Regions from separate parts of the Brevibacterium zhoupengii genome, predicted to be linked through region 1. Evidence: riboswitches for the same ligand, from Rfam matches in the RefSeq annotation. Region 1 holds a riboswitch; each other region holds the start of a gene.
The links. A riboswitch is a leader RNA that binds a small molecule or an ion and turns the genes downstream of it on or off. The one in region 1 is predicted to bind thiamine pyrophosphate.
Positions count from the first base shown of each region.

Region 2: another riboswitch for thiamine pyrophosphate. It lies ahead of thiM (hydroxyethylthiazole kinase); the one in region 1 lies ahead of LQ788_RS04120 (TenA family protein).
Region 3: another riboswitch for thiamine pyrophosphate. It lies ahead of thiO (glycine oxidase ThiO); the one in region 1 lies ahead of LQ788_RS04120 (TenA family protein).
Region 4: another riboswitch for thiamine pyrophosphate. It lies ahead of LQ788_RS05695 (ECF transporter S component); the one in region 1 lies ahead of LQ788_RS04120 (TenA family protein).

Region 1 is NZ_CP088298.1:924,240-931,960, forward strand. It holds gene LQ788_RS04100 (phytoene desaturase family protein) at 1-528, opposite strand, end outside; gene LQ788_RS04105 (hypothetical protein) at 701-952, shown strand; gene LQ788_RS04110 (nucleoside/nucleotide kinase family protein) at 1,210-1,668, opposite strand; gene LQ788_RS04115 (ATP-grasp domain-containing protein) at 1,668-2,672, opposite strand; gene LQ788_RS04120 (TenA family protein) at 2,807-3,526, opposite strand; TPP riboswitch at 3,526-3,631, opposite strand; gene LQ788_RS04125 (VOC family protein) at 3,740-4,102, shown strand; gene LQ788_RS04130 (HutD family protein) at 4,149-4,664, shown strand; gene LQ788_RS04135 (hypothetical protein) at 4,878-6,221, shown strand; gene LQ788_RS04140 (catalase) at 6,449-7,721, shown strand, end outside.
Region 2 is NZ_CP088298.1:3,284,669-3,292,389, forward strand. It holds gene LQ788_RS14945 (HNH endonuclease signature motif containing protein) at 1-1,156, opposite strand, end outside; gene LQ788_RS14950 (hypothetical protein) at 1,911-2,099, shown strand; gene LQ788_RS14955 (TenA family protein) at 2,103-2,834, opposite strand; gene thiD (bifunctional hydroxymethylpyrimidine kinase/phosphomethylpyrimidine kinase) at 2,929-3,795, opposite strand; gene thiE (thiamine phosphate synthase) at 3,792-4,535, opposite strand; gene thiM (hydroxyethylthiazole kinase) at 4,532-5,398, opposite strand; TPP riboswitch at 5,386-5,489, opposite strand; gene LQ788_RS14975 (sugar ABC transporter permease) at 5,779-6,990, opposite strand; gene LQ788_RS14980 (ATP-binding cassette domain-containing protein) at 6,987-7,721, opposite strand, start outside.
Region 3 is NZ_CP088298.1:1,938,505-1,946,225, forward strand. It holds gene moeB (molybdopterin-synthase adenylyltransferase MoeB) at 1-503, opposite strand, end outside; gene LQ788_RS08785 (thiazole synthase) at 500-1,267, opposite strand; gene thiS (sulfur carrier protein ThiS) at 1,269-1,517, opposite strand; gene thiO (glycine oxidase ThiO) at 1,514-2,731, opposite strand; TPP riboswitch at 2,722-2,824, opposite strand; gene thiE (thiamine phosphate synthase) at 2,848-3,516, shown strand; gene LQ788_RS08805 (2-dehydropantoate 2-reductase) at 3,553-4,539, shown strand; gene LQ788_RS08810 (histone deacetylase) at 4,493-5,143, opposite strand; gene LQ788_RS08815 (DedA family protein) at 5,152-5,817, opposite strand; gene LQ788_RS08820 (sensor histidine kinase) at 5,971-7,119, shown strand; gene LQ788_RS08825 (response regulator transcription factor) at 7,112-7,721, shown strand, end outside.
Region 4 is NZ_CP088298.1:1,265,312-1,273,032, forward strand. It holds gene LQ788_RS05680 (hypothetical protein) at 1-41, shown strand, start outside; gene LQ788_RS05685 (energy-coupling factor transporter transmembrane component T family protein) at 80-961, opposite strand; gene LQ788_RS05690 (ABC transporter ATP-binding protein) at 945-2,435, opposite strand; gene LQ788_RS05695 (ECF transporter S component) at 2,435-3,064, opposite strand; TPP riboswitch at 3,088-3,196, opposite strand; gene LQ788_RS05700 (FN3 domain-containing metallophosphoesterase family protein) at 3,337-5,073, shown strand; gene LQ788_RS05705 (universal stress protein) at 5,114-6,022, opposite strand; gene LQ788_RS05710 (DUF4916 domain-containing protein) at 6,138-6,677, opposite strand; gene LQ788_RS05715 (putative quinol monooxygenase) at 6,761-7,063, shown strand; gene LQ788_RS05720 (MmgE/PrpD family protein) at 7,281-7,721, shown strand, end outside.

The DNA of each region.
Region 1 (7,721 bases):
GTTCCAGGCCGGGCTGGCCTGGGACAGCAGCCGCAGCCCGAACTTCACCACATTGGCGATGCCGGGAACATCGCGCAGCGTCTCCGGGATGGAGCGCTTATCGCCCAGCGACAGCCAGATCGCATCATCGACGCGTTCGAGCAGCGGGGCGAAGAATCGCCGCCATTCGGGTCCGGCCGCGCCGAGGTGGTCGACCGTTGTCTCGAGATCGTGAAAGGCCAGCGCGGTCGGCTGATTGTCGAGAGGCTGAGCGTAGGAGACTTCCGGGGTGGTGAACTCGAGGCCTCGGGAACGCAGGTCGAAGTCAACGAAGAACGGACTCGAGATCGCCAAGGGGTGCACGGCCGAGCAGATGTCATGGGTGATGCCCGGAGCCAGGCCCAGGTCGAGGGTGCGGGCGCCGCCGCCGATGGTCGACTGGGCCTCATAGACCTGCACGGACAGGCCCGCCCGAGCCATAGTGACCGCAGCGGCCATGCCATTGGGTCCGGAACCGACGACAACGGCATCTACCTCAGCATTGCTCATGAGCTCAGTCTAGGGGAGAGGACTGACACGCTCGGGGCGGAGTGCGCCGTCGTTCGTTCATCGAACATGCCCGTGGCCCTCATGGCACCCCAAGCTTTCAGGCGTAGCCTCAGAGCACATCGCAGATGGCGCAGACAGCGTCGACAATGATCGGGATCGAAGGTGATCGGCGATGAACACATTGAGCGAGCGTGACCGTCGGGGGACACTGCCGGTGCGCCTGGTGAAGACAGCCGGTTTCTTTTTCCTCGTCAGCATGGTGGCATTCGCAGCGGTGAACATCCTGGCGAACATGTTCCAACATACATTCATCATGATCGTCGAAACAGTCATTGTCGGAGTGCCGTTCCTCATTGCGGTCGGCTGCGCAGTCGGTGCCGTCGTCGCAGCGATCGTGAGGCACAATCGACATGCACCTGTGTGAGATCGGGCTGTGACAGCGGCAGTCTCCTAGCCCTCAGTGGCGGGGCTCCCTGCTGAACCCTCAGTGAGACGCCGCAGGGTGGGGTGCTCCAGATCTTCATTGTCGAAGATCCATGTCGCCGACCTCCACGGCGAGCATTCTGCGAAATAGAGGCGCTGGCCGCCGACATAACGATGGTTGGACTGCGCCTCGGGATCAGAATCGAACTGCCCAGAGCAGCGTTCGTTTCCCCGAGGGACCGAGACCTCAAACGGAACCTACACCCACACACTCGCATCCCACACAACGCGAAGTTCTGGCCGATGGAGAAAGATACCGTCCACAAGGAGGACACAGTCCTGCGGCAGGTCGCGCTGTGCCGGTAAAACGGATGCATCGGCATCAACATCCCAGACCGCGGGGACGATGGGCAGCCCATGTCTGAACGGAGTGACGACGGACCGGAAGAAGGCCTCGTAGTCATAGGAATCCCGGTAGAAGGAATCGGGGCCTTGGCCGTTGCCATACCGAATCGAGCGAGGATGATGGAACCCGTCGATGCTCAGTGACGCAACGGGGCGCAAGCCGTCCTGGTTCGCCAGCTCAACGAGCTCCTGGACTAAGACGGTTTTGCCCGCACCGTCGAGCCCATCAACAGCAACAAGAGCTCGCCCACCGATGTCGACTTCGCGCAGCAGTGAAAGCAGTTGGCGGAGGACTAAGCGGCGGGCAAGCATCAAGCGTGGGGCACCGGCGACGCGGCAACCCCAGCAGAGATGTACTCACCGGCAATGAACTCAGCGATCCGGTCCGCGGCAGCTGTACGCCCAGCCGTGCGCTCGCCGTCTTCGACGTTCGGGTTGTAGTTCGTGTTGGTGTTGATGTCGTAGACGACCTGGCGACCATCGGCGGTCTCGATGAACTCAATGCCTGCGATGTCGATGCGCAGTTCGCTCAGAAGCGCCTCCAACCGGCCGATGAGGGGCGTCTGCGCGGTGATGTCCTCACGCAGGGCGAACGGGTCGACCGGTGCGGCAGAAGCGCCAGGGATCTCGCACGCTTCGGCGGGGCACAATTCGAAGGACCCATCGGAGACGTCGACTCGAACCGCATAGTGGAACCGGCCGCCGATGAACTCGGCACGAGTGACAAACGGCTGCGCCGGCTGCACATACTCCTGGACCAGTGTGATCCCGTCGATCGGCTCGTTCGCACCACCGGGAGCGAAGTCGCTCGCAGCCTCGTCAAGCTCGGCATGGGACTGAAAAAGGCGCACGCCGAGACCCTTGCCGCCCTGGTTGTGTTTGGTGATGAAGGGCGGGTTGAAGTCGCGTGCAGCAGTGGACAATGCTGCGCTGCCGAAGACCGCAGAGGTGCGGGGCGTGTCGAAGCCGCGAGCGGCAAGCTCACGGTGCTGGCGAATTTTGCTCACCTCAAGCTCGTAGACGTCGGCGCCGTTGATGACGGTGCGCCCAGCGACCTGGAGCCAAGCGAGCACCGCACGTCCGTAGTCCTTGACATGCGGATCCGTGCGAGTGTGCGCCGAGGCAGACAGCCGCGACCAGAACAGGCCCTGCGGCGGCTCCGTCGTGAGATCGATCGAGACATCAGGCAGCAGCCACTCAACGAAATTGACACCTGATCGCTCGAGGGCCTGGGCAAAGGGAGCGATCCATTCCGGATTGTCATGGATGATGTAGACTGCCGGATCGTCCGTTACGGGAAGCAGCTGTGTGCTCATCTGTATTACCTCGCATCCTCCAGCGACGGCGAAGGGTGACTGGATGCACCCGCACACCTGTTCTGCTCAACAATCCTAATCCGAGCGACCTCGTTTATGCGAGGGACGCAGAATGTGAACCGAGCGCTCCAGCTTCACCGGGTTTCGTTCTTAGCGTACGCCTCGTCGAAGAAGGCCAGTTCGAGGTCGACCGCACGGTGCCAGATGTGAGCCAGTCGGCATCGCGCCGCGCTGGATTCTGTGTCCTCGCCAGTTGGGAAGACTCGCTCGAGTTCGTCGATGAGGAACTGCACCCAGGCCCGGAAATCCTCACCACGGTGCAGGTCGATCCACCCGGAATGCACCCGGCGTGGAGGCATAGGATCCGAGCGCTCGCCCCAATCGAGGTAGAGCCATTCGGCGATGACGAGCACGACCAGCAGTTCTGCGTAGGAGGCCGAGTCGACGGCTTCGTCCATGAGGTCACGGAAGCCCTCAGTCGGCTCAGCCAGCTGGGGGTCAGCGTAGTCGGTCGCAGGGACACCCACCTCGGTGAAGGCCATGAGGAAGTACGAATCCTCGTCGGCTTCAAGGAACCCGAGCTGTTTGGCGAACCGCAGCTTCGGCCCTACGGCATCGCCGTGAGCGACACATGCGCCGAGCATCGAGAGAAATGATTCGAAGAACTGGTAGTCCTGGATCAGGTACTTTCTCATCACGGAATCGTCGACCGTGCCGGCAATCAGTTCGGTGATGAATCTGTGCCCGACTGCAGCCTCCCAAGCGGAAGACGCCTCCGCTCTCAGCGCCGCAACCGGCCCTCCTGGGGTCAGCCGAATGCTGCTGATCGTGTGTTTCGTGTCGATATCGCTCATCGGTGTCACACCTCACTTCCTCCGCCGGTGTTTACCGGATCAGGTTCGAAGGGTCTGCTTGCGCACTCTCAGCGCCTGTCTCCTGGCGCTCCCCTGTGGTGTTTCGAGCCTAGCATCGGTGTGTCTGCGGGCACTTCGGACCGGGCGTAGCGAACAGCAAGCCTTCCTGCCTGCTCTATTCACCGTGTCACCGGCGACGCGTAGACTTCGACCATGGCTATCGCAAAGCAGCCCGTCATCGTCATCGATGCTCCCGACGCCGGTGAACTCGCGGAATTCTATGGAAAACTCCTCGACTGGCAGGTCAGAGTCGATGACGACGGCACCTGGGCAGAGATCACATCCGAATCCTGGCCCCCGATCTGCTTCCAACAGGTCGAGGATTATCACGCACCCAGCTGGCCGGGGCAGTCCCACCCGCAGCAGATGCACATCGACGTCGTCGTCGATGACCTTGATGTCTCCGAGACCGCCGTGGTCGAACTCGGTGCAGGGAAGGCTGTCGACCAGCCGGGTGAGACCTTCCGCGTCTTCCTCGATCCAGCAGGTCACCCGTTCTGCCTCGTCCTGAACTGACGTTCTCACCAGCAGCCACGAGCTGAGTCGAGACTAGAGTGATCACATGCGCGTGATCACCTCTTTCGACGACCTCGATCCGGTTCCGTGGGCCAATGGGGCAGGGGAGACGACTGAGCTCGTCTCACTCATCAAGTCCCAGAAACTGACCCCGGATCTTCGACGCTGGCGCCTGAGCATCGCGCGACTGGACCGTGAGGCCGAGTTCTCGCCGCTGCCGGGCTTGGCGCGCACCTTCCTTCCCATAGGCGCCGAGGTGACCCTTGAAATAGACGGACAGATGCACTCGGTGACGCCGGCAGCACCGGTGAGATTCCGTGGGGCGCAGAACGTCTCCCTCGTCGGATTGGACGAGCCGTGCTTCGCGCTCAATCTCATGGTCGAGACAGTTGGCCGAGCCGGCTCGGAACAAAATGCCCTACAGGTGTCGACGCAATTCACCGGTTCAGGGCTATTCGCAGTCACCTTGGAACCGGGCCCCGGATACCCGAGATTCCAGCTGCTGGAACTCGAGACGATGGACGTGTTTCCGGACCACCTCGGCGTGGCCATTCTGCACTGAGAAATAAGGTGTCGCAGACACCGATTCCGGACCTGCGAATATCCTGCAAAGCGCCTGTCCCGTGCGTCACACAGGTCGGTATCATCGCAGGTCAGCGACCATAGAGTTGCCGTCTTCTCACAGTGTTGTCCCAGCCTTCGTAGGGAAGGGTCAGGAACCCCGAAAACAGCCAGCCGATACTGGACTCAGAGGCCAGTCATCGGAGGTAATTTGGTGTCGAATCAGCATGAGTCAGGCAGACCGAATGAGCAAGAAGGCACAGCAGCCGCGCAGGCGTCTCAGACCCTGCCTCTGATCACCGAAGAACTCGCCGCCGCACACGCCAGAAGCACCCAGTCGTCACCGACGGCGCCCTCACAGGTGACCACGCCCGTGATGCCGCCGAATCCGATCCGACGCGAAGAAGCGCCGGTGTCGGCAGCGTCAACGGGGTCGCCTACGTCAGCAGAGTTGCCGGCGTCGGCGACTCGGATGATGCAGGAGAGCACCACAGCCGTCGACGAACCGCCTGCCAAGGACGAGGTCCTTGAGAAGAAGGAGAAGAGCGAGAACAGGGTCTCCGCGACTCAGCTCCTCGCCGGCGCTGCCGCCGCGGCCACCTCCTCGGTGATCGGCGGACAGCTGGGTGTCGCCGGAACGGTCGTCGGCGCAGGCGTTGCCAGTATCATCACCGGCCTCGCGGTGACTCTCTATACGAGCAGCCTCGACAAGGGCAAAGAGAAGATCAAAGAAGTCGGCACGAAGTTCGCTCCTGCCGTCAAAGCAAAGTCACACGGCACCAAGACGCAGCGAGCGACCGCGGTCGCAGAGACCCAGGCGGGCCCATCACCGAATGCCACCAGCACGTTCGGGAACCTGAGTGACCCGGAAGCCGGAGATGCGAGCGCCGACACCAAAGACGAGGAACCGAAATCGTGGTGGCAGAAGCTGCGCCGCAAACGAGTGCTCTACCCGGTGACCATCGGGGTGGCGACCTTCGGAATCGGACTGGGGGCCGTGGTCATGGCCGAATCATTCACCGAGGCCGACATCTCGCCCGGAACCTCACAGATCTCACGGTCCGTATCCGGAGACTCCAATACCGGGGACGAAACCGGCACCTCACAGGACAGCGGAGCCGACTCCGAATCCGGTGCAGACGGGGCGGCGAGCCAGCCCCATCAGAATTCGAACCCGGGCAGCACCAACGACGGTTCGACCACGAGCCAGGGACAGTCCACCTCGGCGAACGAGGGCAGCTCCACCACCTCCTCGGCGTCCGATCAGGCCTCCGATCAGACAGGGACCGACCAGGGCACCGAATCCACCTCCTCCACGGCCACCGGCGACGAGAGCAGCGGAGCAGGAAGCGATTCGAGCTCATCCAACACCGGGGCAGATACCTCCGGCGGCTCGGCAGGCTCCTCTGACTCAGGCGCCAGCTCCGGTTCCCAGGATGGAGCGGGAAGCTCCGGATCCGGCAGCGCAGGATCGAGTGGTTCTGGATCGAGCGGTGCGGGAAGTGGGTCCGCATCGGGCTCGGCCGGAAGTGGAAGCGGCGCGACGGCCGAAGGCTGAGGACCAGGAATACTTCCAGGGGCCGTCTTGGTTGAACCAGAGAGGGAACCTGGATAGTGTGAAAATTGGCTGCGACAGTCTTCTGCACGTTGCCAGGAACTCGATATCAGGGGAGTCACGGTTGACCCTTCGCTTCAGCACATGTTGAGGCGTTCTGCTCGTCCTATGATGGATGTAGTGGGCCGGGAAGATGGCTCCCTGTCGCTCAATCGGTTGAAGGAGAAGCTATGACAAAACACGCTGATCATGAACATCCAGGATTCGATGGCACGAAGCCCTCGACGACCGAATCGGGTGCCACTCGAGAGTCCGACGCGCATTCGCTGAGCGTCGGAGCCGATGGTCCTCTCCTTCTCCACGACGTCGCACTCGTCGAGAAACTGGCGCGGTTCGACCGCGAACGCGTTCCCGAGCGCAGCCCCCATGCGAAGGGCTCCGGTGCCTTCGGTGAACTCGAGATCACCGCAGACGTCTCCAAGTACACTCGGGCGAAGTTCCTGCAGCAGGGCACGAAGACCCCGATGCTGGCACGGTTCTCCACGGTCGCCGGTGAGCTCGGTTCGCCCGACTCCTGGCGCGATGTGCGTGGATTCGCACTCAAGTTCTACACCGAAGACGGCAACTTCGACATGGTGGGAAACAACACCCCTGTCTTCTTCGTCCGCGATCCGATGAAGTTCCCCGACTTCATCCACTCCCAGAAGCGCACACCCGATTCGGGACTGCGCAGCAACAACATGCAGTGGGACTTCTGGTCGCTCTCGCCTGAATCGGCACACCAGGTCACCTACCTCATGGGACCGCGTGGTCTGCCCAAGACCTGGCGGAACATGAACGGCTACTCCTCGCACACCTACATGTGGGCCAACGAAGCCGGAGAACGGTTCTGGGTTCAGTACCACTTCCACACCGACCAAGGCGTGGAGAACATGAGCAACGAAGAAGCCGGCAAGCTCGCCGGTGAGGACGCGGACATCCATCGCCGCGATCTGTTCGATGCGATCGAGCGCGGCGACTACCCGTCCTGGACCGTCAGCGTCCAGATCATGCCCTACGAAGAGGCCAAGACCTACCGCTTCAACCCCTTCGACCTCACCAAGACCTGGTCGAAGAAGGACTACCCGCTCATGGAGATCGGCAAGTTCACGCTCAACAAGAACCCGTCGAACCACTTCGCCCAGATCGAGCAGGCTGCATTCAGCCCCTCGAACACCGTGCCGGGCACCGGAATCTCGCCCGACAAGATGCTCATGGGCCGTGTCTTCTCCTACCCGGACGCGCAGCGCAACCGCATCGGCACGAACTTCAACCAGCTGCCGGTCAACGCTCCCGTCACGAAGAACAATTCCTATGACAAGGAAGGTCAGATGGAGTACCACCATTCAGGTGATGCTCCCGTCTACGCCCCCAACTCCTACGGCCGGTCATACCAGGCCGAGGAGACCCAGGTCGAAGCGCGGTGGGAATCCGATGGTGAGCTGGTCCGCAGCGCCGCCACTC
Region 2 (7,721 bases), 2.0 Mb from region 1:
TGACCGTGTACATGGACCGGTCCGTGGCATCAATGGGTTCTTGACCATCGGGATCAATATGAGCCAGGATGCGAGCGAAGATCGCCCGTAGGTCATGAACGCGCACACTGGGTGCTTTCTCCACGAGTGTTGTCTCGGCATAGTCACGATTGGCTTGGCTGACCCAGGTGGGCAGTTTCTTCAAACAGTCCTTGATGACTCTGGCCTGATCGGCAGAGAGTCGGCCTTCGTTGAAGGCATCAGCGACCGTGGGAAACAGTGGTGCTTGTGGCTGCCCGGTCAGAGTCACCCTGCCACCCAGGCTTTTGGCCATGTCGGTGCGGCGGTTGGCTTCGCGGCTGGTGATGTTCAGCCTGTCTTGGATGAGTGCCTTCGTTGTTTTCGCACCATAATCCGTCGGCGTGCCCACTCGTTCACACACTGCTAACGCCAGGGTGGATAGGGCTTCATTGACGCGGTGGAGGGCTTCGAGTCCGTCGATGAGCCTGATCGCATCATCGGGACCCATCAGCCGGTCAAAGGTTCGCAGACCGTCCTTGAGTCCGCTGAGTGCGGTGAGGCTGGTCGTGATTTCAGGAGCAAAACGGGAGAGATCAGTCCATTCCTGATTCGAGAGCAAAGGGTGGGGACTCGAAGTGTTGGAATCAGTTTCGGTGGCGGGGTGCGAATCGTTCAAGCCATTCGAACCATCGACGGCCGGTGCTGTACTGGCCACGGCGGAGTCATCGCCGGGCACTGCTTCGTGAGCGTCTTCGAGCACTGCTTCGCGAGTGTCGTCGGTCGCGTCATCATCAGCAGATTCCCCACCCTCGGCTGCTGGTTCTACGGCCTCGTTCGACACATCTGGTTGACCGGTGGGTACGGGTGCCAGTGCTTCGAAGGTTTTCGCGAGGGGGTGGCCGGTGAGGTCGAGGTTGGAGTCTTTGAGCTGGTCGAACAATGTCAGCTCACCGTCAGAAGAAACTACACCATCATCAGATGAGTCATCCGAAGCTGCATCATCAGCACAAGACTCGTCAGCGTCTTCTGGGCCCGTGGCGGCATCACTGGAGTCGGGGCGTGGTTCACGCTTTTCCGGGTTTCCTGGGGTGCGGTCGGGGGTGAGAGTCATGGTGCTGAGGTCCATTCGCCAACATCGTTGTTGCTCTTCTTTCAATTATACATTCATTTCGCTGATTTGCACCCTTTTTTCGAATCCTGTTCGATCATGATTTTATTCTTGTACCTATTGATGGCCCTTAAATCTGGGGATGTTCGCATCACCCCAGGTCAGCATCCCTTACATCGATCGCAGCACTGTCTGTGCTCCTAGGTCGCCTCGCGCCCAGTCGGGCAGAGATAGGAGTGACTCCGGCCTCTCGCGGACAAACACAACCAATGAACCACAAACGACATGCAGGCCACTTGTTGCCAGGTGGCCCTATCTTTCTTTTCCGACCGGGAGGAAAATGGAGACATGAAATAGCTACGGATGTGAGGGGGCCGTCATGGATCTGCTGATTCTATTCATCATGGGTACGTGTTTCGCTACCGTCGTGTTCTTCGTCGGACGCTTTGCCTGTCCGCGACACGACCGAGTCCCCCTGATGGAAGTCGACCATGTGCTCCTGTGGACCACCCTGCGCCGCGGTTGGCATGCAATGGGCTCATTGGGACCCACGCCCCCGGGAAGAAGTGGCCCATCAGGAAGCCATCCGGCCTGATCTGACCTGACAAGTTAGCCGGGTGCCGACACCCGCGGACGCAGGCACCCGACCAGGTGCCAAGCCATTTCGGGGCAAACGGTCAACCCGACGACTGGGCGTCAAAGGGTGAGTTATTCGCGTGGCTCGTTCCATTGAGAGTGGGCATAGGAGTACTGGCTGCAGCACGGCGAACGCGTCTATCTCTTCGACTGTCTGATGGAGTTCATGCGAATCACCGCTGGTGCCTGCGCTCTGCTGTTTGCCTTGTCGCTGGTGCAGACGCTCAGCGTCGGACTGGGCAGATCGTGGCCGGATTCCCTTGTCTTCCTCCCGACCGGTATCTTCCTTGCCATCGTCGCAATCGCGATGTGGAATCTCTTCCGCCGTCTCAAGCCGGACGAGACCGACGCATAGTGCTCAGCACTGCGGAACGAACACTCCTGCATCCCAATTCTGGAGCGCATGGGCAGAGGCCCAGAAGTGGAGCTCGTACACACAGGCCTGCTCGAACGTGGCACGCATCCTCGCGGCCACCTCGGCGGGGGAATTGGTGAGTTCCTGCTCAAGCAGCTGTACGGCCTGCCGGGTCGACTCATCGAATTCAGGTGAGTCGTAGGTCTGGACCCAGGTGCGGTAGGGGTGGTCAGCACTCATCTGACCAGCCCGTTCGACGAGGACCTTGCCCATGTGCGCGTAAACCCAGAAGCACGGCAGCACTCCGGCCACGCCTTCGCCGTAGGAGCGGCTGGCAGCGGTGGCGACGAGGTAGGACACGTAGCCCAATGTGGTGGGTGAGGCCTTGAAACCGGCCCCGCTGCTGACGAGTTCATCGTGGGCCTCGGCCAGGCGAGAATCGGCGAGCAGCTCACCGTGCATCTCCTCCTCCACGCTGATGGCCTCGGCTGCCGAACTGGCCCAGAACCGTGCTTCATCCCGGTCGCTGGCCCCAGCTGCGAGGAAGGACATCGCCTTCGCGTAACCGGTGAGGTAGATGCCGTCCTGAATGATGTAGTTCGTGAAAGCCTTCACATCGAGGCTGCCCTCGGCGAGCTGGCCGAGGAACGGCAAGCGCTCGATCTGTTCGACGATCGGGCGCACACGGTCCCACAGCTGAGTGGTCTGGGGTCCTGCGGAAAAGTCTGTCGTCATTGATATCTCCCATTGTCAGGGGACCTCGGCGGTCCCGCAGCATCATTGAGCGGTATTCGGATGGAAAGCCCATCCGGGTGTGTGACTGGTTGTTCTAACGGCGGACGATGTCGACCTGGTGGTCGACGGGACCGTGAGCGCCCTTCGGATCGAGGCTGACCTGCCAGTTCGCGGCGGACTTCAGTGCCCTGGCCAGGTAGTTCAGGGCATTGTCGACGGCTTCGTGGAGTAGATCCGAGTTCACATCGTCAACGCCACGTTCACGCTTGAGCACAGCCACCTCGGCGGTGATGGCGGCCGACAATGTGCACCCGGTTCCGTGCGTATTCGGTGTCTCCACTCGTGGGTGGGTGAACTCGGTGACCGTGCCCTCGGCGGTGACGAGAACGTCGGCGACGTCGCCCTCGATCGCGTGCCCACCCTTGAGCAGAACCGCCCGAGGTCCGCGGTCGACGAGTTGCCTGGCCTGGGCCAACATCTCCTGCGGGTTCTGTGCCACGGGCTCATCGTCGCCGATCAGCAGAGCCGCCTCGGGCAGGTTCGGGGTGATGAGGTCGGAGACCGGGAGCAGGTGATCGCGGACAGCAGCAACGGCATCAACCTCGAGGAGGCGGTGTCCGGAGGTCGCGACCATGACCGGGTCGACCGTGTAGAAGCCCAGCTGGCCCTGGGCTGCTCGTGCGACGACGAGTTCCACGAGGGAGCGTGAGCCGAGCATCCCCGATTTCGTGGCATCGACGGGCATGTCGTTCAACACGCTGTCGAGTTGGTCGGAGACGAAGTCATCGTCGATTCCGTAGACCCGCGAAACGCCGTGGGTGTTCTGTGCGACCAGTGCGGTGATGGCCGTGGTGCCCAGCACTCCGCGGGCGGTGAAGGTCTTGAGGTCGGCGTGGATGCCGGCTCCCCCGCTGGGGTCGGTGCCGGCGATGGACAGTGCGATGGGCGGCCGAGTGGTCACTGAACTGCCTCCGCATCTCCGTCACCGAATGTCGCACGCCCGTCACCGAATTCCGTGAGCAGCTCTTCGGCTGCGGCACGCGGGTCTTCGGCGCGGCAGATGGCCGAGACCACACAGATGCCGATTAGGCCCCGTCCGCGCAGTTCGGCGGCACGAGCGGTGCTGATCCCTCCGATGGCGACCGCGGGAAGTCCCGCTTCACCCACAAGCTCGCCGAGGCGGTCGGGCCCGATTCCGTCGGGTGCGTCGGTCTTCGTCGTGGTGTCGTAGACGGGCCCGATGCCGACGAGGTCGACGACTCCCGATGCCCGGGCTGCAGCGAATTCGGCATAGTTGGCCGCAGACAGACCAATGAGGGGTTCGGGGCCGAGGAGATCGCGTACCTGCTCGACAGGTGTGTCTGACTGTCCGACGTGGATGTGGACTTCTTCTCCCTCGGCGAGGAGACGCTGGGCGACCGCGACTCGGTCGTTGAGGACGATGGGCACGCGGCGCTTTGTCTCTACCGTCGCGCTGTCGGCCACTGCACTGTCGACGGCTGCGATGACCTCGCGAGTCAACGTGTAGAACGCATCGTCGTCGATGTCCTTGTCGCGGACCTGGACGATCCCCACTCCCCCGGCCACTGCCTCGCGGACAGTTTCGGCGACGCTGCGTCCAGCTTCCCGGCACTGCGCCGAGTCCGTGACGAGGTAGAGGCGGGCGTCGATCCCGGCCAGACGAGAGTTGGCTTCGCTCATGACTGTGATCCTTCACCGACGCTGGCTTCAACCGCGCCGGCCTCGATCGTGCCTGCCTCAACTTGTGCGCCCGCCAACTGTTCGGCGGTCAGCGTGTGCAGCGCGTCGAGGAAGTTCACCGAATAGCTGCCGGGTCCGTTCGCGCCGGTTGCAGCGGCGTCACCGGCGACCTTGAAGTGAGCGTGGGCGGCGACCACAGCCTCGAACCTCGCCGAGGCGGTCGTTGCGCCCACGAGGTATGCGGCGGTGACTGCACCGAGAGAGCAGCCGGTGCCGATGACAAGCGGCATATAGGAGTGTCCCCCATCAAGGCGGGCGACATGGTCGACCCCGTCGATGTGAGCGACGATCGCGTCTTTGGGGCCCGAGATCGCGACGATCGAGCCGGTAGATCTTGCCAACTCGACGGCTCCAGGAATCACGGCATCAACCTCGTCGGTGGAGTCCACTCCCCGACCACCCAGGCCCACTCCGGCCAGTGCCGCGATCTCGGAGGCGTTGCCACGGATGGCAGTGGGTGAAGAGTTCGCCGCGCGACGGATTCGTGTGGTGCGGAAGTCGACGGCTCCGATGCTCACCGGGTCGAGGACCCAGGGCTTGGAGTCTTCGTTGGCTGCGTCGATGGCGGCGTCGGCGGCAAGGAACTGCTGATTCGTGGCGGTGCCGAAGTTGACCAGCAGTCCGCTGGCGATGCGCGTGAACTGTGCGGCATCGGCATCGTGGTCGAGCATCGCCGGTGCGGCGCCGATGGCCAGGAGCACGTTGGCGCTGAACTGCTGCACCACTGTGTTCGTGATGCATTGGATAAGTGGATTGCTCGCACGCAGTCGTGCATTGGCAGAACGCAGGTCGAAGTCAACCATGACGATCCCTTCGCTAGTATGGCCCAGATCAGGTTCGATGGGTGTTCTCTCAGCCTCACGCGATCAACGTCAGGCACCCCATGTCATTGCCCACGACTGTATCAGCACGGCTGAGGCTGGGCGAAGCGGCGGCCCGAAGAAGGCCAGGCGGGAACCCGAGACAGGCGAACCAGACCCCGGGCCCGCCTCGGCGCCCGCATGCCAACACATCGAGCGGACCACTTATCATCCAGAGCACCAGCTGTAACCGGTACTTTCGACGCTAAGTGGTCCGCTCGATGAGTTTGCTGGGTCATACCTCGAGAGCTTGCTGAGCAAGAGGGCGACCCTCGCTGACCGCGAACGCAGCTAACCGCGAGCGCAACTCGCCGCGAACGCAGCTAGCCCCGCCCGACGTAGCGCTGTCCGCGACGGCTCAGGGCGTCGATGACGACAGCTGTGAGCAGGACGAGCGCGGTGATGATCTGCTGCGCATCAGAGTTGAAGCCGATGAGGTAGAGACCGTTGTTGATCGCCCCGACGACCAGCGCACCGAGCACCGCAGCCCAGGCCGTGCCGCGACCGCCGAAGAGCGAAGTGCCGCCGATGACCGCTGCGGCGATCGCATTGAGCAGGTCCTGCGTGCTCACCAGCGTCGATCCCGCGTTGGTCGTCACACCGGTCTTGATGAAGCCGAACAATGCGGCCAGCACACCGGCGGCCATGAACACGCTGACGCGCACCCATGTCACGCGGATGCCGGCACGCCTGGCGGCTTCGACCTTGCCGCCGACCGCGTAGATCGAGCGACCGTACTTGGTCTTGCGCAGCACCAGATCGATGACGATTGCGATGACGATCATGAGGAAGAACGGCATCGCCAGACCGAAGTCCTGGTTGACCAGAATGAGGAAGCCGAAGACGACGACGGTGAGGATGACGATGCGCACGATCACCGAGGTCCAGCTCGGGCTGTCGAGTCCCTCGTTGTGACGGCGCAGCTTCGAGTAGATGATCCCGGCGCCGAAGCCGATGACGGCGACTGCCCCGAATACGTAGGCCCAGATCGCCGGGAAGTAGAAGCTCGCAAAGTCGAAGGCGAAGGTGTCGGCCATCGACAGGTTCTTCTGCACACCCAGAGTTGTCAAGGTCAGCCCGGTGAACGCAAGTAGTCCTGCCAGAGTGACCACGAAGGCCGGGATTCCGACCACCGCGAAGAACCAGCCCTGGATCGCTCCGACGACGAGGCCCAACACCAGCATGATGACCAGTGCGATCAAGGGCGGAACCCCTTGCCTGACGACCAGCACGCCCAGCAGCGAGGCGGAGAGTCCACCCAGCTGCGCCAGCGACAGGTCGATCTCGCCGAGGAGCAGGATGAGGTTGATGCCCAACGCCAGGATCGCCAGGAACGCGACCTGCGTGGACAGGTTGACCAGGTTGGCCGGTGAGATGAACTTGCTGTTCGCCGATTGGAAGACGATGACGATGACGATGAGCGCCAGAATCACGGGGAAGGAGCCGAGCTGGCCCTCCTTGACTCGACGCACAAATGTCGCGAAGAACCCCTCGCTCGAAATGCGTTCGTCGGTGATGAACGAGTTGCGGGTCATCGGCGCTCACCCCTCCGGGTCGCTCGCTGAGTCACGACATTGTCGTTGGCTCCCGTGATCGCGGCGACCAGCACATCCGTACGCTCGTCACCGGGGAAGTCACCGGCATCCTTACCCAAGCGCAGAACGTGGACACGGTCACACACGGCCTGGACATCGGCCATGTTGTGGCTGACCAGGAGCACTCCGAGGTCTCGTTCGCGCAGACGCTCGATGAGGTTGAGGACCTCCGCGGTCTGTGCCACGCCGAGTGCCGCCGTCGGCTCGTCCAACATCACGATCGATGGTTCGCCGAGGAGGGACCTGGCAATCGCGACCGTCTGACGTTGACCGCCGGACAGAGCCGCGATAGGGACCCTTACGCTGGGAATCTTGGCTGAGAGGCTTCGCAGCAGCTCCCACGACTTCGCCTCCATGGTGACTTCGTCGAGAACACCGCCGCGGGTCTTCTCGTGGCCGAGGAACAGGTTGGCCACGACGTCGAGGTTCTCACACAGTGAGAGGTCCTGGAAGACTGTGGCGACTCCCGCCTTCTGTGCGTCCTTCGGCGCTGCGAATTTCTGGGACCGCCCGCCCAGGATGATCTCACCTTCGTCGGCTCCGTGGACTCCGGCGATGACCTTGACCAAGGTGGATTTGCCCGCGCCGTTGTCGCCGACGAGTCCGACGACTTCGCCGCGGCCGATGGTCAGGTTGATATCGGTCAGTGCCTGGACCGCACCGAATCGTTT
Region 3 (7,721 bases), 1.0 Mb from region 1:
AATATCGTGCCCCAGACCAGCGGGGTGCCGGTGAGTTCGGCGGCATCATTGGACAGGTAGCGGGTCGCGAAATTGTCGGCCCCGTCGAGGACGACATCATGGGAGTGAAACAACTCAAGTGCATTGTCAGGACTCAACCGTTCGCAGATCGCGGTGACCGCAAGCTCCGGATCGAGACGAAGCAGGGCATCACGAGCGGAATCGACCTTGGCCCGGCCGATATCGGCATCGCGGTGGAGGACCTGGCGCTGCAGATTCGAGGCCTCGACCACATCGTCGTCGATGATCGTGATCGACCCGAGCCCCGCCGCGGCCAGGTAGTGCAGGACCGGTGCTCCCAGCCCGCCCGCACCGATGACCAGCGCCGAGGCGGCCCGCAGCCGCCCTTGCCCCTCGACGCCGATCCCCGGCAGGCTCAGATGCCTGGCATAGCGTTCGAGTTCCCGTGGGCTCAGAGAATCGGTCGGTGCGACCAATGGGCCCGGATTGCGCGCGGTACTCATACCGGAGTCACCATCCCCTCGAACGTGGACGAGGCCATAGCCAACGGTCGCTTCGGAATCCGGCCGGCATGGGCGGCCAGATGACCGGACTCAACGGCCAGGGACATCGCTCGGGCCATGGCTGTCGCATCATGTGCCCGAGTCACGGCCGATGCCAGCAGGACCGCGGTGCAGCCCAGCTCCATCGCCAGAGCCGCATCGGAGGCAGTGCCGATACCGGCATCAAGGATCACCGGCACCTGGGCGCGGTTGACGATCGTCTCGATGTTGTGAGGATTGAGGATGCCCAGTCCGCTGCCGATCGGAGCCCCGGCTGGCATGACCACAGCGACACCGGCGTCCTCGAGCCTCTTGGCCAGCGCCGGATCATCGTTCGTGTAGGCGAAGACCGTGAAGTCGTCGAGGACGAGTTCCTCCGCGGCCCTGAACAGCTCAACAGGATCCGGCAGCAGAGTCTCCTCATCGGCGATGACCTCGAGCTTCACCCAGTTCGTCTCGAGAGCCTCCCGGGCCAGTTGGGCAGTCAGCACAGCATCACGGGCCGTATAGCATCCGGCGGTGTTGGGCAGGATGCGGATGCCCATACGGTTGAGCAGGGCGAACACCGAGTCCCGGGCCGTCCCGTCATAGCGGCGCAGCGCCACAGTAGTCAGTTCGGTGCCCGAGGCTTCCAGAGCCTGTTCGAGGATGCTCAGTGAACTGGCACCACCGGTGCCCATGACCAGTCGGGAGTTCAGGGTCACCTCGTCGACGTTCCAACTCATGTCAGCCTCCCTGCACAGCGGTGACGATGTCGACATTGTGCCCCTCGGCCAAGGTGAACTCAGACCACTTCCCGCGCCTGATCACCTCACCGTCGACGGCGAGCGCGATGCCCAGACGACTGCCGTCGACGGGTGTGCCATCGACGGTGATGTCCTTGTCGACGAGGCCGGAGACGAGGTCCCTGGCCGTGGTGGGTCGGGCGAGTTCATGGCGCTCGCCGTTGAGCGTGATGCTGATCGTGTCGGTCACAGTTGGCTCCCTGTCGGTTGCTGAAACTTTTCGGTCGGTGTGGTCTGGAGGTGCTGCGCAGGGGTGAGGTCGTGAGCAGGAGTGAGGTGCTGAGCCTGAGCGGCTTCGGTGAACCGGGCAGGTGCCACCGCGGCGAGTGTCCCCGGCGGCCCCGCCAAGGTTTCGCTCCCGCACGCAAGGTCGACGGTGAGGCTCGCACCCAGCGGGGCGAGGAGGATGCCGTGCCGGAAGAACCCGGTGGACACCACACAGCCGGGGTCGATGCGCCCGATGATCGGCACGTCGTCGGGTGAGCCCGGCCTGGCGCGGGTGGTGATGTCGGTGATCTGGGCCTCGAGGATGGCAGGGACGAGACGTTCGGCGTCGCGCAGCAGCTGGTGGACGCCGCCGGCGTTGATCCCGGAGCGACCGTCTTCACGACTCGTGGCACCGAGGACGAGTTCACCGTCGGGTCGAGGCACGACGTAGACGGGACGACCCTTGACCAGTCCACGGATCGTACGTGTGAGAAGCGGGGCCAGAGTCTCGGGCGCCCGCAGTCTGATCACCTCGCCCCAGACCTGGCGCAGGGGCAGCGCGGGAACTCCGGAGATGTCGTTGCAGGAGCCGCCGGCGGTCACGACGACCTGATCGGCCTTGAGCCTCGTCCCATCTTCAAGTTCGACACCGATGGTCCGGCCCGCCTGAGTGAGCAGACCGGTCACTCGGGCACGGACAACGGCGTTGCCGAGGATGGCCAGCAGTGCGCCGGTGACTCGGCGGGGATCGATCGAATGGTCCCCGGGGATCGTGACAGCTCCGCTTACCCCGGGTGAGAGCGCCGGTTCCAGATCCCTGGCCCTTGACCCGGGAACGAGGGAGACGTCGAAACCGGCTGCTCGCTGCAGGTCGATGAGCTCACGCAGCGAAGCGAGATCGGCACGGTCACCGGCGCACACGAAGGTTTCGGCGCTCGAGTACCCCAGATCATGACCGGAGGCGGCAGCCAGCTCGGCGGCGAAGTCCGGGTACAAGTCTGCCGAGGCACGCATCAGGGGGTACAGGGGAGACTGCCCCCACACCACCTCGGCGGCCGGGGCCAGCATCCCCGCCGCAGCATGGGAGGCACCCATGGCGGGAGCCGGATCGACGATGGTGACGCTGACGCCGCGACGGCGCAGATTCCAGGCAGTTGACAAGCCGATGATCCCGGCTCCCACAACAATGACGTGCACGTGCTTCTCCCTCCGGCGGCATGATCCGCATCAGGTTGAACGGTCGGCACAAAGCCCTCTCAGCCCCTTTATGAGGCTCCCGCGAACTCCTCTACTCTAGGAGCATGGCCGCAGATATGACAATGGACGCCGCAGTCCACGACACAGACAGAGCCACACGACTCGCCCGGCTTCGCGGGTCCAGGCTCTATGTCTGCACCGATTCCCGCAGCGCGCAGGGCGATCTCCCCGAATTCCTTGATGCCGCCTATGCCGGTGGCGTCGACATCATCCAGCTGCGCGACAAGGGCCTGGAAGCCCGAGCCGAGATCGAAGCACTCGAAGTCCTCAGGGAGGCAGCCCACCGGCACGGAAAGCTGTTCTCCGTCAACGACCGTGCTGATGTGGCCCTCATCGTCGGCGCCGACGTCTTCCACATCGGTCAGGGCGACCTCACCAGCGAACAGGCACGCACGGTCCTCGGCCCCGACGTGATCCTGGGCCGCTCGACACACTCCATCGAACAGGCCCACGCCGCCGAGGCGGACCCCGAGATCGACTATTTCTGTCTCGGTCCCGTGTGGGAGACCCCCACCAAACCCGGCCGGGCCGCCATCGGAGTCGAACCCCTGCGTGCGCTCGCCTCCAGCGCAGCCAAACCCTGGTTTGCGATCGGTGGGATCTCCGCTGGTGAGCGACTGGCGGAAGTACAGGCCACCGGTGCACAGCGCATTGTCGTCGTCCGCGCGGTGACCGCAGCAGATGACCCTGCGGCTGCGGCCGCGGAACTCAAACAGGCATTGTGACAGTGCGCAACGCAGAAGCCACGGAATCCATCTGACATGGGAGAGCACACAGTGAAGATACTCATCGCAGGAGCCGGCGCAACCGGCGGAGCGTTCGGAACCCGTCTGTTCGAAGCAGGACGCGATGTCACGTTCCTCGTCCGCGAAGCCCGAGCACAGACGATGCGTGCCAACGGTCTGCGATTCGTTGACCCCGGTGAGGACCGGACGAACCATATCCCCGTCCTCACCGCAGCCGAGCTCGCCCAGACTGATCCGTCAGCTGCGCATTTGGCACCCGGCGATTCCGCCACTGCCAACGGCTCGAGTTCGACGCCTTTCGACCTGGTGATCGTCGCGGTCAAGGCCAACGGTCTGGAGTCGATCATCGACGACATCAGACCTGCAGTGGGGGAGGACACCCTCATCATTCCGTTCCTCAACGGTATGGCTCAGATCGAGCGATTGGTCGAGGAGTTCCCCGGCCAGGTGTTGGGCGGTCTGGTCAAGATCGTCGGGACGATCAAGGACGGCGCGATCCACCAGATGACGGACCTCGCGGTTATGACCATCGGCGACCTCGATGGAACAGGCGTCCCGGATTCCATTGCCCAGGCCCTCGATGTACCCGGCTTTAAGCTGCAGATTCTGGACAACATCACGGACGCCCTGTGGGAGAAGTGGATCTTCATCGCCGCTGCCGGGGTCGTCACCTGCCTGTTCCGGGCACCCGTCGGGGCGATCATGGCCGCCGGAGGGCATTCGCACATTGTTCAGATCGTCGACGAGCTCGAGACCGTCGCGGCTGCGGGCGGACACCCGGTCTCGGCCAAGGCCAGGGAGATGACCTTGTCCATGCTCACCGCCGAAGGCTCGTCGTTCACCTCATCGCTCTACCGTGACGTGACCTCGGGCCTGCCCAGCGAAACCGAGCACATCCTCGGACACCTTGCGAGAACGGCAGCGGACCTGTCAGTGGCGACGCCGCTGCTCGACCTCACACTTGTGCAGCTGCGGGCTGGGGAGTCGCTGCGGCAGAGCTGAGTTCCGACACTGAACTGATCTCCGACTCAAAGCTGAGCTCCGAGGCTGAACTGAGCGTCGTCACGGACCTGACCTCCTCTGCGCCGAGGCGCAGCATCGTCAGATACGGTTCGTTGGGAACGGTGTGGGGGACTGCCTCGGATCCGTGCGGGGCCGTAAACGTCACCAGCGGGATCGAGTCCCTGCGGTCGAGGACGAGGAGAGTCTCGTACTTGCCCGGTCCCACCGAACGGGTAGAGCCGACGGGAAGTTCGCAGGCCAAAGTCTCCAGCGGATTCGCGGATGACGGTGGGCGGTTCATCTCCTGATCGGCGACATCGGCGAACTGCTCGGCAGTGATGAGGTACGCCTTTGCCGGAGTGGGGCCTGGGACCTGATGGTCATAGAAGGCCATTCCGCCGCCGCCCCACACGGTGGATCTGCCGGCGAAGTAGATAGATCCGGGAAGCTCGATGCCCATTTCCGCCAGGGGCGGATCGGTGTTCCTCGCGCCCGGATAGGTGACGAGTGCACCTGGAGGACAGCCGCCCTGCAGGTAACAGGCGAGCCTGTCACGATGCATGTTCGACCCATAGCTGACATACCACACGAGTGCTTGAGACATCCCATTCATCATGCCACGTCAACGGCTGCGGCTGTCCAATCTGCAGGGTCTCGGTGCGCCGGTGCCGCAGCGTCTGCGCGGGCTTTCCTCCTGGCCAGCAGTCTGCGCGTGAGTTCCGCTACACCCGTGATGGCCAGGGCGATGCCGATGCCCAACCCCACACCGAGCAGCGGCTGATCCTCAAACAGCACACCGCCGAGCAGACCGACCCCGATGGAATAGATCGCCCAGGCCAGACAGCCGAGAGCGTCGAAGATGAGGAAGCGGGTGCGCGGATACTTTAAAATCCCGGAGCTCAGGGTTGTCGCCGTACGCCCACCGGGAATGAAGCGTCCCGCGATCAGGACGACCCCACCTCGGCGGGCAAAGATCTCCTCGGTGTGCGCAAGCAAGCGTGAGGCGCGCGAGGAGCGGGTCCACCGCTGCACCAGGGAACCCCCGCCACGTCCTACGAGGTGGGCGGCGAAGTCGCCGATGAGGGCACCGACCAGGGCCGCCAACAGCAGACCCAGCGGATTCGGAGTGCCAGCGGCGGCGTAGGCGGCGGCCGTGATGAGCACGGTCTCTGAGGGCACGATGGGGAACAGGGAATCCAAACCCGCGATGGCGAAGACGAGGAGGTACACCCACGGGGATTCGACGGTGGTGCGGAGGATATCAAGGGCAAGGTCCATGTCCACAGACGCTATCGAAGCGCGACCGCACCCGGAACGCGGCGCAGTGCACACCTGAGGGCGGGTACTTCGAGACGATGATGCGGAAAACCGGAAGGTGGGACTGCGGTCGATCCTCTGGGCGACTGCATGCAGCATTGCTACGATCAACTCATGCCCTGGCCGACGTCGCTGACCACGCGGATTCCCCGAGAATCCCGCATGTTCGTCACCCGTTGGGCCGCCTCGGTGCTGGGCATCCTATGGGGAGTGGCCCTGTGCTTTCCGCTGCTGCTCGCCGCCGTCCCCTCCTCAACATCACGGCTGAGCCGTCGAATCCTCGGCTGGGAGCGATCCCGGCAGGCGAAGTGCTTCGGCATCGTCATGGGCCAGCCCCCGGTCAGGAGAGGCTTCTTCGTCCTCACCGGAGGCCTCGCCGGCATCATCGCCGTCCCGATGCTCAATCTGCTCACCGGTTTCCTGCTCGTGACCATCGGCTCCCTCATCCAGGGCCTGTTCATCGGCGGCAGCATCACCATCGGCTTCGACTTCTGGACCATCAGCCAGCCGACGCTGTTCGTCGGCGTGCTCTACGGGGCAGCGAACCTCATCGGAGTCATTTTTATCGCCGAGGTGGCCAATTGGCTCCACGGCATCATCGACGCCAGCTTCACCCAGGTCAGCCGCCCCAACGCACCCCATACGCGCATCACCCAGCTCCTCATGACCCGGCATGGAGTGGTCATGGCCATCGACGAGGAGAGGCGCCGCATCGAACGCGACCTCCATGACGGTGTGCAGCAGAACGTCGTCTCCCTGTCCGTGCTCATCGCCCGCGCCCAACGTGCGAAGGACCAGGACAAGGCCAGGGCCCTCCTCGACGACGCCCTCGTCCAATCTCAGGACCTCATCGACGAAATGCGCGAAGTCGCCTGGCGGGTCTATCCCACAGCGTTGGATGAGCACGGGTTGGGCACCGTCCTCAACCGGGTGGCCGATCACTGCCCGATACCGGTCGAGCTCACCGCAGTCCCGTCCCGGCGAGTGTCCCAAGCCACCGAGTCGGCCGCGTACTTCGTCGTCCGCGAGGCGGTGACCAACGTCGTCAAACACGCGAATGCCACAAGCATCAGAATCAGCGTCGTCGACGATGAGCAGGCACTGATCGCCGAGGTGGCCGATGACGGTTCCGGTGGTGCTGATCCCACCGGCGGTGGGCTGAAGGGATTGAATCGTCGCGTCGGAGCGTTGGATGGAACACTGACTGTGACGAGCACGGAAGCAACCGGAACCACTGTGAGAGCGGAGATCCCCTATGCCTGAACCCGGCGTGACTGAACACGGCATGTCTCAACCCGGTGTCGAGGCCACCGACGATGCTCCCATGCGGGTGGTATTGGCCGATGACTCCGTTCTGCTGCGAGAAGGGGTGAGGAGTCTGCTCGAGGACGAGGGCATCTCCGTCGTCGCCTCGGTCGACGATGGGCAGCAGCTGCTGGCGGCAGTCGCGGACACGCGCCCAGACCTGGCGATCGTCGATGTGCGAATGCCGCCGACTCACACCACCGAAGGGCTCGAGGCGGCACTGGCGATCAAACGGCGCTTCCCCGACATCGGGGTGCTGGTCCTCAGCCAATATGTGTTGCGCGAATACGCGACCGAGCTGCTGAGCACCGAGACCGTGGGTGTGGGCTACCTGCTGAAGAATCGGGTCACCGACATCGACCGTTTCCTCGATTCCGTCAATCGGATCGCGGAGGGCGGCACCGTCATCGACCCCGAGGTCGTGCGACAGCTGCTGAGCTCGTCGGAGAAGCAGAATTCGCTCTCGGCACTCACGCCCCGGGAGAACGAGGTCCTCGAGACCATGGCCGAGGGGCTGTCGAATCGCGGCATCGCCGAACGCCTCTATGTGTCCATCAGCT
Region 4 (7,721 bases), 340 kb from region 1:
AGCGTCGGGCCGCGCTCAAGGAGCTCCTCGGGCAGCTCTGAGCATGCGATCGCGTGTGGCTGGCAGGACGGGCAGTTCCTCAGCCGCCGACGATCGGATTCCACGTACCGAACGCATGCGCGGCCACGATCGCGAGTACGCAGACGACCAATGACGCCGCCACAGCCACACCATCCCCGGCACCGAAGGTCGAGCGTCTGCGCCAGGTCCGTCCGGGACGGCCGAACGCCCTGCCCTCCATGGCCATAGCCAATGTGGTGCCGCGTCGGATCGACTGCACCAGCAGCACGAAGATGCCGGCGCAGAGACTCCCAGTGCGCTGCACGATCGAACCGCCGGCGAGGCCCCTGGCCCGCCTGGCCATCGCCAAGGTCTGCCACTCGCTGACAAGCAGCCCGAGCAGTCGACTCGCCGCGAGCACCGAGACGACGACCACCTCGGGCAGGTGCAGTCGCTGGACGAGCGCATCCGCGAGGTCACGGGGATCAATGGTGGAGGCCAGGACGATGAGCGGAATCGCCAAGGCCAAAGCGCGCAGGAAGATCGCGGCCGCAGCCCCGAGAGAACCCGTCGTCATCAGGATCGGACCGAGGTCGATGACCACCGCACCGGTCTTCTCTGCCAGAATCGCCGTGCCCCACGCCGCCAGAAGTGCGCCGAGAGGCAGGAACCACAGACGCTTGAGTGCAGCTATCAGGTCCAGCCCCGTCGTCGGCAGTGCGAGCAGGCAGAACCCCAGGACGACTCCCGCCGAGACCATGTCGATGCTCAACAGTGTTCCGACCATGAGGATGAGCGCCACAGCGATCTTCGTCAGCGGATTGCACCTGACCAGTGCCGTGGTGCGCACCAAGGGAATGAGCTGGCCGGGATCATTAACCGCGACCTCGGTGCCAGTGACAGCTGTGGCTCGCCCAGCCGAATCGGTGTGTTCGATCGCGTGCTCACGCAATTCGCTCACCTGCCTTCGTCCTCCGACTCAACTCGACCCGCCTGGCCCCGATGGCGTCGAGGAACGCATGGTCGTGGCTGACCGCGACCACGGCGGACCCGCGGGCAAGGACGTCGATGAACTGCTCGACCAGACCGGCCCAGGTCAGGGCATCCTGGCCGAACGTCGGTTCGTCGACGATGAGCACCTTCGGCCGCGGCGCCATCATGGCAGCCACCGACAGGCGACGCTTCTCACCGCCCGAGAGGCCCTGCGGGTGAGCCTCGGCGAGCCTCTCAAGTCCCAGCACCTCGAGGAGTTCGGCGACGCGATCGTCGACCTCGGCACTCGACCATCCGGCCAGTCGCGGTCCCAAAGCCAGCTCCTCGGTCACACTCGAACGCAGGAACTGATGTTCGGGTTCCTGGAACACCATCCCGATGCGAGGAGCCAGAAACGCCGAGGGCCACCGGAAGGGTCGGGCATGTTTGGCACCATCTCGCAGATTGCCGGCAGCTCTCACCTCGCCCTCGAATTCCGGGATGAGGCCGGCCAGGGTCAGCGCCAAGGTCGACTTGCCGGCCCCGTTGGCGCCGACGATGCCCAGGGCCTCACCGGACCGAACTGACAGATCGAGGCCGGTCGCCGCGCGAACCTTCGCACCGGGGCGAGCCACACTGAGGCACTCAGTCCTCAGCACGACCTCGCCGTCGGCGCGGGGGAGCGGTTCTGCACTCGGCTGCACCGCAGGGTTGGAGGGTCCGGCCGTCCCCGGCACCCAGATCCCACACTCAACCAGCACCTCGGCGAGCGCAGGATCATCGAAGACCGACCTCGGCGGACCCTGGGCAAGCAGGCCTGCTGGGCCGAGGACGATCACGGTGTCCACGTGATCGAGCCACAATCCGACCCGGTGTTCGACGATGACCATCGTCGCCGAGGTGGCCGCCTGGGTCTCGAGGACCGCATCCCGAACGGAGGCGGCGGAGTCCGGATCGATATTGGCTGTCGGCTCATCGAGGATGATCACCTGCGGTGCCATCGCGTGGATTCCTGCCAGCGCCAAGCGCTGCTTCTGACCTCCGGACAGCGCGGCAGTGGGATGGTCGTGGGGGAGACCCAGGCCCATGGCCGTCAGGGAGGCGGGAATGCGAGCGGCGATGACGTCGGCAGGCAGGCCCAGGTTCTCCATGCCGAAGGCGACATCATCGCCGACCCGGGAGAAGATCACCTGCGAATCGGGGTCCTGGAGGACTAGCCCGGTCTCACCTCGGCGCGGATCCGGTGGACGGTCGCCGATGAGAAGCTGACCAGCTGCCTCACCTGACTCGGCAGGCAGAACTCCTGCGATCGCATGCAGGAGGGTGGTCTTGCCTGCCCCGGACGGACCGAGCAGAAGCACCTTCTCACCTGCCGCGATGTCCAGATCGAGGGGACCGATGGCGGGCTCATCACGATCGGCATGGCGCCACGAGAACCCGCGGGCGCGAATCGGCAGGGCCATCAGCGCAGGCGGCCGGAGGCGAAGGCGCTCAGCGCCCCGGTCTTCGCGATCGCCCGGTAGGCGAACCAGGCGCCGATGCCGGAGATGACGATGCCGGAGATGATCGCGCACACGGCATAGGCTGCCTGGTAGCCGAACTGCCATTCGGCGTTGTACATGATGTTCTCGCTCACGGACATGAACGCGGCGGCCAGCAGCCCGGCAAAGCTCGTGACCCACAGGGTGAACCTGCGATAGCCGAAGGCCGCGAAGATGAGTTCGGCGCCGAAGCCCTGGACGAGTCCTGAGAGCAGAACGGTGGCTCCGAAGTGAGAGCCCAGCACTGCCTCGACGATGGCGGCGATCAATTCGCATAGCAGGGCGGCACCGGGTTTGCGGATGATGGCACCGGCCAGAGGTCCGGCGAGGACCCAGAGGCCGGCGATGAGTCCGATTGAGGGAGGGAAAGCCTGGAATCCGAGTTCGAGGACCTTCCAGCTCAGTGCCAGGACCCAGAAGATGAGTCCGACGCCGATTCCCAGCACGGCGGTGACAACGTAGTCGACGACTCGCCACTGCTTGGTCGCCGGTACTTGGGAATAGTGGGGCGCGGTCTTCACAGCGGAATCCGACGCGGTCGTTTCTGGCATTGTGCCTCCTCATATCAAGGAGGGGTAGAAGAGTCTCGACTTCCTTCGGCGGTGCTAGCCGCATCAGGTTCGAGGGTCTGCAGCTTCATCTGCACTCTCAGCGCCCCTTTCGGCGCTCCCCTGTCGTGAGGACCACTGTACCCCAGTCGACGAGAGGTACCCGTAACGGAAAGTTCACCTGCCGTTGACTCGTCGGCCGCTCGTCGGGGATGGGGCTTTCATTACCGGCGGGTAGGAATGTTCGGGTGAAAACACAACACCTGAGGTCACCGATGAGTATTCTGTCCGTCTCGGCGCTGCTGGCGGCGCTCGTTGCAGTGCCAGTCCCGGCCCATGCCGGGCTCACGCATGCTGGGCCCACGCACTCGTCCTCCGCCTCGCCCTCGACGCAGCCAGAGGCGGATGAGGAGTCTGCGATCTCCGATGTGGTGCTGCAGGTCGGGGCGGATGAGAGCTCACGCAATCTGTCGTGGATGAGCGAGAACTCCGGCGAGGGGGAGGTCCGCTGGGCCAAGACCGCGGAGCTCGAGGGTTCGGCTCTGCCCGAGGACGCTCACAGATCCGGGACCAGCGACTCGGGTCTCTCGACTGATCTCAAGCGCCACTACAATCATGCGAGCATGACCGGCTTGGAGCCGGACACCGAGTACTCGTACCAGGTCGGCAGCGAAGAGGACGGCTTCTCAGCCGTAGCGCAGTTCGATACGGGTGGTTCCGGCGGCGACAGCGAATTCCTCGTCTTCGGTGACCCGCAGGTCGGTGCCGGCGGCGGGCAGCCCGATGATGCGACTGGTTGGGACAGGACCTTGAACTCGGGCCTGGAGACCGCGCAGGATCCGCGGTTCTTCTTCTCCCTGGGCGATCAGGTGAATTCGGCAGGTGACCAGGGGCAGTACGAACAGTACCTGGCTCCGGCAGCGACTCAGGAGGTTCCGCAGGCGACGACGATCGGCAACCATGATGTCGCCTCGAAGTCCTACGAGCAGCACTTCAACCGCCCCAACGTCAGCAGCGACCATGGCGGAAGAGGACTCGTCGCGTCCGGCGGTGACTATTGGTTCATGGATTCGGGGATTCTGTTCATCGATATCAATTCGAATGACTCCGACACTGACGAGCATGCTGAGTTCATCGATGAGGTAGTGGCCGAGCACGGGGACCAGGCTCGCTGGACGGTTCTCGGATTCCACCACTCGATCTATTCGACCGCGACCCACAACAGCGATCTCGACGTGAAGCGGCTGCGTGACGCGATTCCGCCTGTGGCTGCGCGCAACGACATCGACCTCGTGGTGTCCGGCCACGACCACATCTACAATCGGACGTTCCTCATGGATGCCGAAGGCAAGAAGGTCGAGTCCTCCGATGCCGGTCTCGAGCAGGAGAAAGAAGAAGGGCAGACGATGTACCTGACTCTGACCTCGTCCTCGGGCTCGAAATTCTACGATTACGTTCCGGGTCTGGACTGGGAGGCCAAGAGCGTCCACAACGACATCCCCGCCTTCACCCGCGTGCGGGTCAGCGACGACGCGCTGCGCGCGACGACCTACGAGGTTCCAGCAGACGGCACGCAGCAGGCTGAGGCGCAGGCCGCGTCCGAGCAGATCGACGATGTCGAGATCACCCGCTCCGGCGATGACGCACCAAAGCCGGGCGCCGACGCCGGAGCAGATGCTGACGCTGAAGACGCTGCGGCAAGTTCCGACGGTGCTTCAGCAGACGCGGACAGCGCCTCAGCGGACGCGGACAGTATCGAATCCGACGGCACGACCGAGTCTGGGGGCACGACCGAGTCTGAGGGCGCGGAAGCCGGCGCGGAGTCGACTGCCGCCTCCGCTGCCGCCGCCAGCTCCGGCGCAACCTCAGCGAACTCAGATTCAGGTGCCGACGGCGGCGATCTGCCGCGCACCGGCACTCAGTTCGGACTGCCGATCGGCCTCGGTGTGGCTGCAATCATCGTCGGGGCGGTGCTGCTGCTCGTGTCCAAACGTCACCGCAGCCCCCGCTGACGCAGTCTGCAACGACGAAGACTGCACCGACAGACTCGGCTCAGCTCGGAACGACCATGACCGGGCCGTCAGCATGATGGAGGACTCCGCGTGACACCGAACCCAGAAGTGCACTTCTGACTGCTCCTCGCCCGCGAGTGCCGAGGACGGTCAGCTGTGCGGTCTTCGTGGCTTCGAGGAGTTCTTCGACAGGGTCGCCGATGGGTACCTCGGCACTCACCGGCAGTTCGGGGAGCTGCTGAGCCACAGCCGCGACCTCGGCTTCGAGCGCAGTCTCGAGCTGTTTCTTCCTCCGTCCGGAGACCTCGGCGCTCAGCTCAAGTTCGGGGTACCAGTAGAGCCATTCTTCGCCGGCCGGGAGGACGGAGACGATGCTGAGTGGGGCATTGCGTGAGTTGGCCACCTCGGCTGCGGTGAACAGCGCCAGACGCCCGGCGTCCGAGCCGTCGACTGCGACGACCACCCGTGCGTTCTCCGGCTCAGTTCGGTGGCCTGGGACGACGATCGTCGGGCAGTGGGAGTGGGCGGGCAGCGCCGTGGACACCGAGCCGAGAAGTCGGCCCATGAATCCGCCCCGGCCCCTGGCTCCCACGACCACTGTCCGGGCGTGGGAGCTCAGGTCCCTCAGCACCCCGGCCGCGTCGCCCTGGTCGGCCCGATAGGAGACCCTGCCCGGGTGGTCTCGCAGGAGTCCGGCCGCCTCGCCGAGGCGCTTCTCGACCGCGCGCAGCGCGGCCTCCTCCTCGTTCTCCTCCGGCATTGATGCGATGTTCGGGTAGATCATCGCGGGAACGGTATAGGCGCCGACGACGGTGAGGGCAGTGTTGCGACGAGTGGCCTCGGCTGCTCCGTATTCAAGGGCTCGGGCGGCGAGTTCGGAGCCGTCATAGCCGACGAGGATTCCGAGGTTGGTCGATGTCTGGTCAGCGGTGCGGTTCTCGGCAGTCATGGCAGACCTCCCGTGGGGGCCGACTGTACCCGGACGAGGACGATGGCCCCGTCATCAGAACCGTCCTCGTGGACTCAGTCTACCAAGGTTCTTCTACGGAGTGTAGAAAAACCTTTCAGATCGCGAAGCCCATGTGAGCCAGCGCGTAGCGGAGGATGTGCTCCTGACCGTGGCACATCTCGCCGACGATATCGGAGCGCAGCGTCTCCTCCGGTGTCAGCCAATCGAGACTCAGCGCATCCGCACGAGGTGTGCACTCGCCGCGGACTTCGAGGATGAAACACATTGAGATCGCATGCTGGCGGGGGTCATGGAGCAGTGATGAGCCTTCGGTGGGAAAGTACTCGGCGATATGGAACGGTGCGATCGCAGGCGGGATGACCGGCAGCGCCATCGGTCCGAGGTCATTCTCCGCATGGCGCATCAGCGCCGAGCGGATGCTCTCATGGAAGCGGATCCGCCCGCCGACGACCTCTCGCCCCAGCGTCCCGTCGTCCAGGCTTCGCAGCAGAAGGCCGATTCGCTCGACGTCTCCCGATTCGCCCACTCGCACGGGGATCGCATTGACATAGGGGATGGGCAGTCGCCGTCGCAGCTGAGCGAACTCGGCATCGTCGAACCAGTTCTCGTCGAAGTCCAGAGCAGTGCGCGTCATGGGTCAATTGTGGCACAGTTCACTGGCGACCCAACCTGGCGGACGACAGTGATGCAAGTCACTCCCGCTGGTATCATCAGGGCATGGTCTTCGCGAATGCTGGCACCCTTGGGGTTCTCCCCGGACAGCGTGACGCGCTGGTCGCGCATCTGACCGTACGCAGCGATCATCTGTCTCGCGTCGGCTGTCTCAGCTACGAGGTCGGCATCAACGATGAGCAGCCTGACACCGTCTTCGTCGTCGAGCTGTGGGAGAGCGCCGAGGCGCATCGGGCCTCGCTGGAGCTTCCCGAGGTGCAGGCGTCAATCGAGGCCGCCCGTCCCATGCTGTCGGGGGAGTTCGGGGGATTCCACTTCGATATCGTCGGATCTCCGCTCCACGACTGAGCCTGGCGCACCCTCCTGGAGCCAGTGCCCTTCACCGCGCCCTCCCGGCCAGATTCCGGTAGGTGGGACCGGGTGGTGGGATCGAGGTTCCTTCGGGTAAAGTATCTTGATGTCGAGATAAAATTCTGGCCAGACCGTGACAGAGAAGTGACGTAGCCTACAGTTGTGTCAGCCACTCTCAGACCTGAACGGTCAAGGACGTTTGAAGGGGTTAACCATGATCGATCATGAAGTCCGCACGTATAAGAGCTCAGAGAACCTGGCTCGTGAAGACCAACTCGCCTGGAAGATCGCCGAGGTCGCCTCAGACCCGACTCCAGTGGATTCAGAGGTCACCGAAATGGTGATCAACCGAGTCATCGACAACGCCTCGGTAGCCGCAGCTTCGGTGCGCCGCTCGGCTCCGCTGCACGCTCGGGAACAAGCACAGACCCACCCCTACTCACCCGGAGCCACAGTCTTCGGTCTGCCGCTGGGGGAGCACTTCTCCCCGGAATGGGCAGCATGGGCCAACGGAGTCGCCGTTCGTGAACTCGACTTCCATGACACCTTCCTTGCCGCCGAGTACTCACACCCCGGCGACAACATCCCACCAGTCCTCGCGGTCGCCCAGCACAAGGGCATCAGCGGCAAGGACCTCATCAACGGCATCGCCACC